2 linked regions of the Asanoa sp. WMMD1127 genome follow. The protein of the gene in region 2 interacts with the protein of the main gene of each other region in a pairwise test. Links are inferred from orthologs where the notes say so. Each region holds a gene or a part of one and is shown on either strand. Other genes may lie near its edges. The genes, in order: dnaE and O7635_RS04735.

Region 1 (4,414 bases), 6.3 Mb from region 2 along the record:
CGCCCTGCGCCCGGATCGCCTCGATCGCTATACCCGCGATCCGTCGGGCGCGTTCCTCGTCGTCGCCCGTGGTTCTCGGCGCTTGCCAAATGGTTCATCCTAGGATGCCTTAGAGCGTGTTTGGCTAGCCTCGCTCGGCCGGCTGCGCCGAGCGGCTGCGGTGGCCGCGCCGGCGAGCCGGCGGAAGGCGGGCCCGCATCGCCTCCGCCGGTCGATTGATCAGGTGCGTTGGGTCTGGAGTTCGACTCGGCATTCGCGAGATCAAGTGCACCTCGTCTGGGTGCCTCGCGGCGTGTCGTCCAGAGCAGGCGCACATGATCTTGCGGTCGGGTTGGTCGGGGCCCGACCAGGCACACATGATCTTCGTGTTGGCCGTGTCGCCGCCCAATGGCGCCACCAGGCCCGGCGACCAGCGGTGGCGCGGATGTCGGAACTTGCTTGTGGCGCGCACTCTCCGGCGAGTCGTGCGCCGGATCCGGATCTCCGCCGGCAATGTGAATTTGATCTTCAACTCACCGGGGGTTCGTTGGTGCCTCCTGTCGTACCCGCGGACTAGGCTCGTCGCGGCGCTTGAGTGAAGGGGGTCCCGGGTGTCCGACTCGTTCGTGCATCTGCACGTGCACACCGAGTACTCGATGCTCGACGGTGCCGCCCGGCTCAAGGAGCTGTTCGCCGAGGCCAATCGGCTCGGCATGCCGGCGCTGGCGATGACCGACCACGGCAACATGTACGGCGCCTACGACTTCTTCAAGCAGGCCACCGGCGCCGGGGTCAAGCCGATCATCGGCGTCGAGGCCTATCTGACGCCCAACACGGCCCGGCAGGACCGGGTGCGGGTGCGGTGGGCCGACGGCGGCGAGAACGACGTGTCCGGTGGCGGCGCCTACACGCACATGACCATGCTCGCCGCCGACGCCGAGGGGTTGCGCAACCTCTTCCGGATGCAGTCGCGGTCGTCGCTGGAGGGCTACTACTTCAAGCCGCGGGCCGACCGGGAGCTGCTGCACGAGCACGGCAAGGGGATCATCGCGACCACCGGGTGCCCGTCCGGCGAGGTGCAGACCTGGCTGCGGATCGGCGACTTCGAGAAGGCCTGCGCCTCGGCCGCCGAGTTCATGGACATCTTCGGGCGCGACAACTTCTACCTCGAGCTGATGGACCACGGGCTCGACATCGAGACCCGGATCCGGCAGGACCTGCTGGCGCTCGGCAAGCGGCTCAACCTCAAGCCGGTGGCGACCAACGACCTGCACTACACCTACGAGAAGGACGCCGACGCGCACGAGGTGCTGCTCTGCGTGCAGTCCGGGTCCACGATGGCCGACCCCAAGCGGTTCAAGTTCGACGCGCGCGACTTCTACCTGAAGTCCGCCGCGGAGATGTACCAGCTCTGGGAGAAGGAAGTTCCCGGCGCCTGCGCCAACACGCTGGAGATCGCGGAGAAGATCGGCGACTACTCGTCGGTGTTCGGCCACCGCAAGCTGATGCCCTCGTTCCCGGTGCCCGACGGCTACACCGAGGAGTCGTGGCTGCGCGCCGAGGTGCACCGCGGGCTGCGCGAGCGCTTCCCCAACGGCGTCCCGGAGGACCGGCTCAAGCAGGCCGACTACGAGCTCGACGTCATCTGCAAGATGGGCTTCCCGGGCTACTTCCTGGTCACCGCCGACCTCTGCGAATACGCCCGCAAGGAGAAGATCCGGGTCGGGCCGGGTCGTGGCTCGGCGGCGGGCGCGCTGATCGCCTACGCGCTCAAGATCACCGAGCTCGACCCGATGGACCACGGCCTGCTGTTCGAGCGGTTCCTCAACCCCGACCGCGTCTCGATGCCCGACATCGACATGGACTTCGACGAGCGCCGGCGCGGCGACATGATCCGCTACGCGACCGAGCGGTGGGGCGAGGAGCGGGTCGCCCAGATCGTCACCTACGGCAAGATCAAGGCGAAGGCGGCCATCAAGGACGCGGCCCGGGTGCTCGGCTACCCGTTCGCGGTCGGCGACAAGATCACCAAGGCCATGCCGCCGCCGGTGATGGGCAAGGACATCCCGCTCTCGGGCATCTTCGACCCGTCGCACAACCGCTACGCCGAGGCCGCCGAGTTCCGCACCCTCTACGAGACCGATCCCGACACCAAGAAGGTCGTCGACACCGCCAAGGGCATCGAGGGCCTGATCCGTCAGCCCGGCGTGCACGCGGCCGGCGTGATCCTGTCGGGCGAGCCGCTGATGGACGTGCTGCCGATCTGGCGGCGCGACAACGACGGCGCGATCATCACGCAGTGGGACATGGGCGCCTGCGAGTCCATCGGCCTGCTCAAGATGGACTTCCTCGGCCTGCGCAACCTCACGATCATGGATGACTGCCTCGACGGCATCCAGCACAACCGGGGCGAGACCGTCGTCCTGGAGCAGCTGCCGCTGGCCGACAAGCCGACCTACGAGCTGCTGGCCCGCGGCGACACCCTGGGCGTGTTCCAGCTCGACGGCGGCCCGATGCGCTCGCTGCTGCGCTCGATGGTCCCCGACAACTTCGAGGACATCTCCGCGGTCCTCGCGCTCTACCGGCCGGGTCCGATGGGCGCCAACGCCCACAACGAATACGCCGACCGCAAGAACGGCCGCAAGCCGGTCGTGCCGATCCACCCCGAGCTGGCCGACGCGCTCGAGGAGATCCTGGGCGACACCTACGGGCTGATCGTCTACCAGGAACAGGTCATGGCGATCGCGCAGCAGCTCGCGGGCTACACGCTCGGCGCCGCCGACCTGCTCCGCCGGGCGATGGGCAAGAAGAAGAAGGAGATCCTCGACAAGGAGTACGTGCCCTTCTCCCAGGGCATGCGCGACAACGGCTACTCCGACGCGGCGATCAAGACGCTGTGGGACATCCTCGTCCCGTTCTCCGACTACGCGTTCAACAAGGCACACACCGCCGGCTACGGGCTGGTCTCCTTCTGGACCGCCTACCTCAAGGCCAACTACCCGGCCGAATACATGGCGGCGCTGCTGACCTCGGTCGGTGACGACAAGGACAAGGCGGCCGTCTACCTCGCCGAGTGCCGGCGCATGGGCATCAAGGTGCTGCCGCCCGACGTCAACGAGTCGCTGGCCCGGTTCGGCGCCGTCGGCACCGACATCCGGTTCGGCATGGCCGCCGTCCGCAACGTCGGCGTCAACGTCGTCGAGGCGATCGTGCGGGCCCGCAAGCAGCACGGCCCCTACACCGACTTCTACGACTTCCTGCGCAAGGTCGACGCGGTCGCCTGCAACAAGCGCACCATCGAGTCGCTGATCAAGGCGGGCGCGTTCGACTCGCTCGGCCACAGCCGCAAGGGCCTGCTGGCCATCCACGCCGACGCGATCGACGCGTTCATGGGCGTCAAGCGCAACGAGGCGGTCGGCCAGTACGACCTGTTCGGCGCCGCGTTCGGCGACGCGTCCGAGACCTCGATGATCGTGTCGCCGCCGATCCCCGACGGCGAGTGGGACAAGCCCGACAAGCTGTCGTTCGAGCGCGAGATGCTCGGCCTCTACGTGTCGGACCACCCCCTCTCCGGCCTCGACCGCGCGCTGTCGGCCGCCGCCGACACCCCGATCGCGGCGCTGGCGGAGGAGGGCGCGATCCCCGACGGCGCGGTGGTCACGCTGGCCGGCATCCTCACCGGCGTCCAGCGCCGGATCACCAAGCAGGGCCGGCCGTGGGCGTCGGCGTCGATCGAGGACATGACCAGCGGCGTCGAGGTGCTGTTCTTCCCCAACACCTACGAGCTGGTCGGGCAATACATCGCCGAGGACGCGATCGTCGTGGTCAAGGGCCGCGTCGACCGCCGCGACGACCAGGCCCGCATCATGGCGATGGACATGTCGATCCCCGACATCTCGGCCGCGAGCGCCGACGGCAACCAGCCGGTGGTCATGAACATCGCCACCAACCGGGTCACGCCGCCGTTGGTCGAACGGCTCCGCGAGATCCTCAACACCCACCCGGGCCCGTCCGAGGTGCACGTGCGCCTGGTCAACGGCTCCAAGGCCACGGTCCTACGACTGAGCCCGCTACGGGTGGCGCCGACGACGGCGCTGATGGCCGACCTCAAGGCCCTGCTCGGCCCGTCGGCGGTCGAGCTGGCCCGCTGACGGCCCGCAGCGGGCCGTCGGGCCTCTGCCGCCTGGTCGGCCTGGGCCGGCGGCGCGCGACTGGTGTTGCTCATGTCGCTCCGGGCTTGATCGTCGGCGGCGGGGTGCGGTAGGCGATGGGCGATTCGCCTGAGAGGATCGGTCGGTGACCGCCGCCAGCCCCGAACCGACTGACGGTTCCTGGGCGGCGCCCGCCGGTTCCGGCGCCGCTCCCGCTTCGGGGGACGGCACCTGGTCGTCGGCGGACGCCCCGCCACCCCCGCCCGCGCCCACCGGCGGGTCCG
Region 2 (3,299 bases):
AACGCCGACGACACGACGTCGTGCCCCGCCACCGACGCGGTGCCGGCATCTGGCGGAACCAGCGTCGCAAGGATCTTCACCAACGTCGTCTTACCCGCCCCGTTGGGGCCGAGCAGCCCGAACACCGAGCCCGCCGGCACGGTGAGGTCGATGCCGGAGAGCACCCGCTGACTCCCGTACGACTTCTCGATTCCATGGACCCTGATCGCGTCCACGCCTCCCCCTACTCAAACTGTTTATGCCCTACGCTGATTGGTTTAGGCTATACGCAGTTTTAGGATGAAGCAATGCCCGAACTGCCACCCGGCGTCGACGTGCTGTGGGGACGCCGCGAGCCCGCCAAGCGCGGCCCGCGCCCCAACCTGAGCGTCGAGCAGATCGTCGACGCCGCCATCGACATCGCCTCGACCGAAGGGCTCGGCCCGCTGTCGATGAACAGGGTGGCCGAGAAGCTGGGCAAGTCGGCGATGTCGCTCTACCGCTACGTCCGCAGCAAGGACGAGCTCCTGCAGCTGATGACCGACGTCAGCGCGCTCAAGGCGGCGCCGCCCGAGCCCGACGAGTCGCTGGGCTGGCGACCCAACCTCGAGCGCTGGGCGTACGCCCTGGTCGGGCTCTATCGCAGCCACAACTGGGTGCTGCACGTGCCGCTCGGTCCCACGCCGCCGATCGGCCCCGGGCAGCTCACCTGGCTCGACCGCGCGCTGGCCTGCCTGCGCCGGACGCAGCTTCCGGCCGAGGTCCAGATCGGCGTGGTGATGTTGCTGCTCACGTTCATCCGCGGTCAGGTTCGGATGACCCAGGAGATCAACCTGGAGGCCGTCGACCTCGGGTCCGGTCAGCCCACCTACGGCGAGATGGTCCGCATGGTGGTCGACAAGGAGCGCCTGCCTGACCTGGCCCGACTGGTCGACGACGGCGTCTTCGACGGTCCCGACACGGGAATCACCGAGCAGGAGTTCGACCTGGAGGTGCAGTTCGGCTTCATGATGATTTTCGACGGCATCGAACGCCTGATCGCGGCCCACGAGGAGGAACAGTGACGGATCCGTTGGTCGCCCGGATGCGCCCGTTCGGCACCACGATCTTCGCCGAGATGTCGGCGCTCGCCGTGCGCACCGGCGCGGTCAACCTGGGCCAGGGCTTCCCGGACACCGACGGTCCACAGGAGATGCTCGACGCGGCCGCGGCGGCCATCCACGATGGACGCAACCAGTACCCGCCCGGGCCGGGCATCCCCGAGCTGCGGGCCGCGATCAGCGCCCACCAGCGGCGGTTCTGGGGGCTCGACTACGACCCCGACGGCGAGGTGCTGGTCACCGCGGGGGCGACCGAAGCGGTGGCCGCGACGATCCTGGCGCTCTGCGAGCCCGGCGACGAGGTGGTCTGCTTCGAGCCCTACTACGACTCCTACGCGGCCTCGATCGCGTTGGCCGGGGCCGTGCGCCGGCCTGTGACGCTGCGCCCGGGCGCCGACGGCCGCTACGCCGTCGACCCCGACGAGCTGCGCGGCGCGTTCGGTCCGCGTACGCGGCTGGTGTTGCTGAACTCCCCGCACAACCCGACCGGCAAGGTCTTCACGCGGGCCGAGCTCGACCTGGTCGCGGAGCTGTGCCAGGCGCACGACGTCTACGCGGTGACCGACGAGGTCTACGAGCACCTCGTGTTCGACGACGCCGCCACCCCGCACGTGCCGCTGGCCACGCTGCCCGGCATGCGCGAGCGCACGCTGCGCATCTCGTCGGCGGGCAAGACGTTCTCCTGCACCGGCTGGAAGATCGGCTGGGCCAGCGGCCCGCGCGCGCTCGTGTCGGCGGCCCTGCGGGTCAAGCAGTTCCTGACGTTCGTCAACGGCTCGCCGTTCCAGCCGGCGGTGGCGCTCGCCCTGGGCCTGCCGGACGCCTACTTCGACGGTTTCCGCGCCGGGCTGCAGACCCAGCGGGACCTGCTGGTGTCGGGTCTGCGCGACGCCGGGTTCGGCGTGCTCGTGCCCGAGGGCACCTACTTCGTCACCGCCGACATCACGCCGCTGGGCGGCACCGACGGGGTCGAGTTCTGCCGCTCGCTTCCCGAGCGGTCGGGCGTGGTCGCGGTGCCGACGCAGGTGTTCTACGACCACGAGGACGCCGGCCGCCGCCTGGTGCGGTTCGCCTTCTGCAAGCGGCCGGCAGTGCTCAACGAGGCGGTGGCTCGCCTCAGGAAGAACTAGGCGACGCGGTACGCACGGCGGCGGCGAGCCGTTCCGCGACGTCCTGGGCGGTCTCGGCGGTCGCGGCCTCGACCATGACCCGCACGAGCGGCTCGGTGCCCGAGGGGCGCAGCAGCACCCGGCCGGTGTCGCCGAGCTCGGCCTCGGCCGCCGCGGCCGCGTCGCGTACCGCCGGCGCCTCGGCGCCCTCCTTGCGGTCGCCGACCGGGACGTTGATCAGCACCTGGGGCAGCTTGGTGACCACCGACGCGAGCTCGCCCAGCGGCTTGCCGGTCGCGGCCATCCGGGCCATCAGGTGCAGGCCGGCGAGCACGCCGTCGCCCGTGGTCGCGTACGCGGGCATGATGATGTGCCCGCTCTGCTCCCCGCCCAGGGCCAGGCCCGAGGCGCGCAGCTCGTCGAGCACGTAGCGGTCGCCGACCTTGGTCTCGACCAGCGCGATGCCCTCGTTCTTCATGGCGATCTTGAGGCCGAGGTTGCTCATCACCGTCGTGACGAACGTGTCGCTGGTCAGCGTGCCGGCCTCGCGCATCGCCAGCGCGAGGATCGCCATGATCTGGTCGCCGTCGACCTCGTCGCCCGTGGCCGTGACCGCGAGGCAGCGGTCGGCGTCGCCGTCGACCGCGATACCGAGGTCGGCGCCGTTGGCCAGCACGGCCTCGCGGACCGTGTCGAGGTGGGTCGAGCCGCAGCCGTCGTTGATGTTGACGCCGTCGGGCTCGGCGTGGATGGCGATCACCTCGGCGCCGGCCTCCCGGTAGACCACCGGGGCGATGTCGGCGGCCGCGCCGTTGGCGCAGTCGACGACGACCTTGAGGCCGGCCAGCGGCTGGGTGACCGAGCCGACCAGGTGCTGCACGTAGTGGTCGGCCCCGTCGAGCAGGTCGTGCACCCGGCCGACGGCGGCGCCGGTCGGGCGGCTCCAGCCCGCGGTGCCCGCCTCGATGGCGGCCTCGATGCGGTGCTCGATGTCGTCGGGCAGCTTGTGGCCGCCGGCGGCGAAGATCTTGATGCCGTTGTCGGGCATCGGGTTGTGCGAGGCCGAGAGCATGACGCCGAAATCGGCCTTGGTCTCGCCGACCAGGTAGGC

The links.
Region 1: the proteins of O7635_RS04735 (region 2) and dnaE interact in binary tests that used the Escherichia coli proteins (3 or more experiments, as listed by UniProt). The link is inferred for Asanoa sp. WMMD1127 from one-to-one orthologs.

What each region holds. Positions count from the first base shown.
Region 1 is NZ_JARUBP010000001.1:7,296,885-7,301,298, reverse strand. Bases 225-4,330 are described here. They hold dnaE (DNA polymerase III subunit alpha), read left to right. Parts: upstream 225-590; coding sequence 591-4,130; downstream 4,131-4,330. Other genes in these bases: O7635_RS34860 (DUF2567 domain-containing protein), read left to right, coding at 4,276-4,330. In the rest of the region: more of O7635_RS34860, read left to right, coding at 4,331-4,414. UniProt on the Escherichia coli protein: DNA polymerase III is a complex, multichain enzyme responsible for most of the replicative synthesis in bacteria. This DNA polymerase also exhibits 3' to 5' exonuclease activity. The alpha chain is the DNA polymerase catalytic subunit.
Region 2 is NZ_JARUBP010000001.1:967,532-970,830, forward strand. Bases 146-3,136 are described here. They hold O7635_RS04735 (pyridoxal phosphate-dependent aminotransferase), read left to right. Parts: upstream 146-1,063; coding sequence 1,064-2,209; downstream 2,210-3,136. Other genes in these bases: O7635_RS04725 (ATP-binding cassette domain-containing protein), read right to left, coding at 146-215; O7635_RS04730 (TetR/AcrR family transcriptional regulator), read left to right, coding at 288-1,043; glmM (phosphoglucosamine mutase), read right to left, coding at 2,196-3,136. Also shown: more of O7635_RS04725, read right to left, coding at 1-145; more of glmM, read right to left, coding at 3,137-3,299. UniProt on the Escherichia coli protein: Shows aminotransferase activity with methionine and histidine as substrates, and to a lesser extent also with phenylalanine.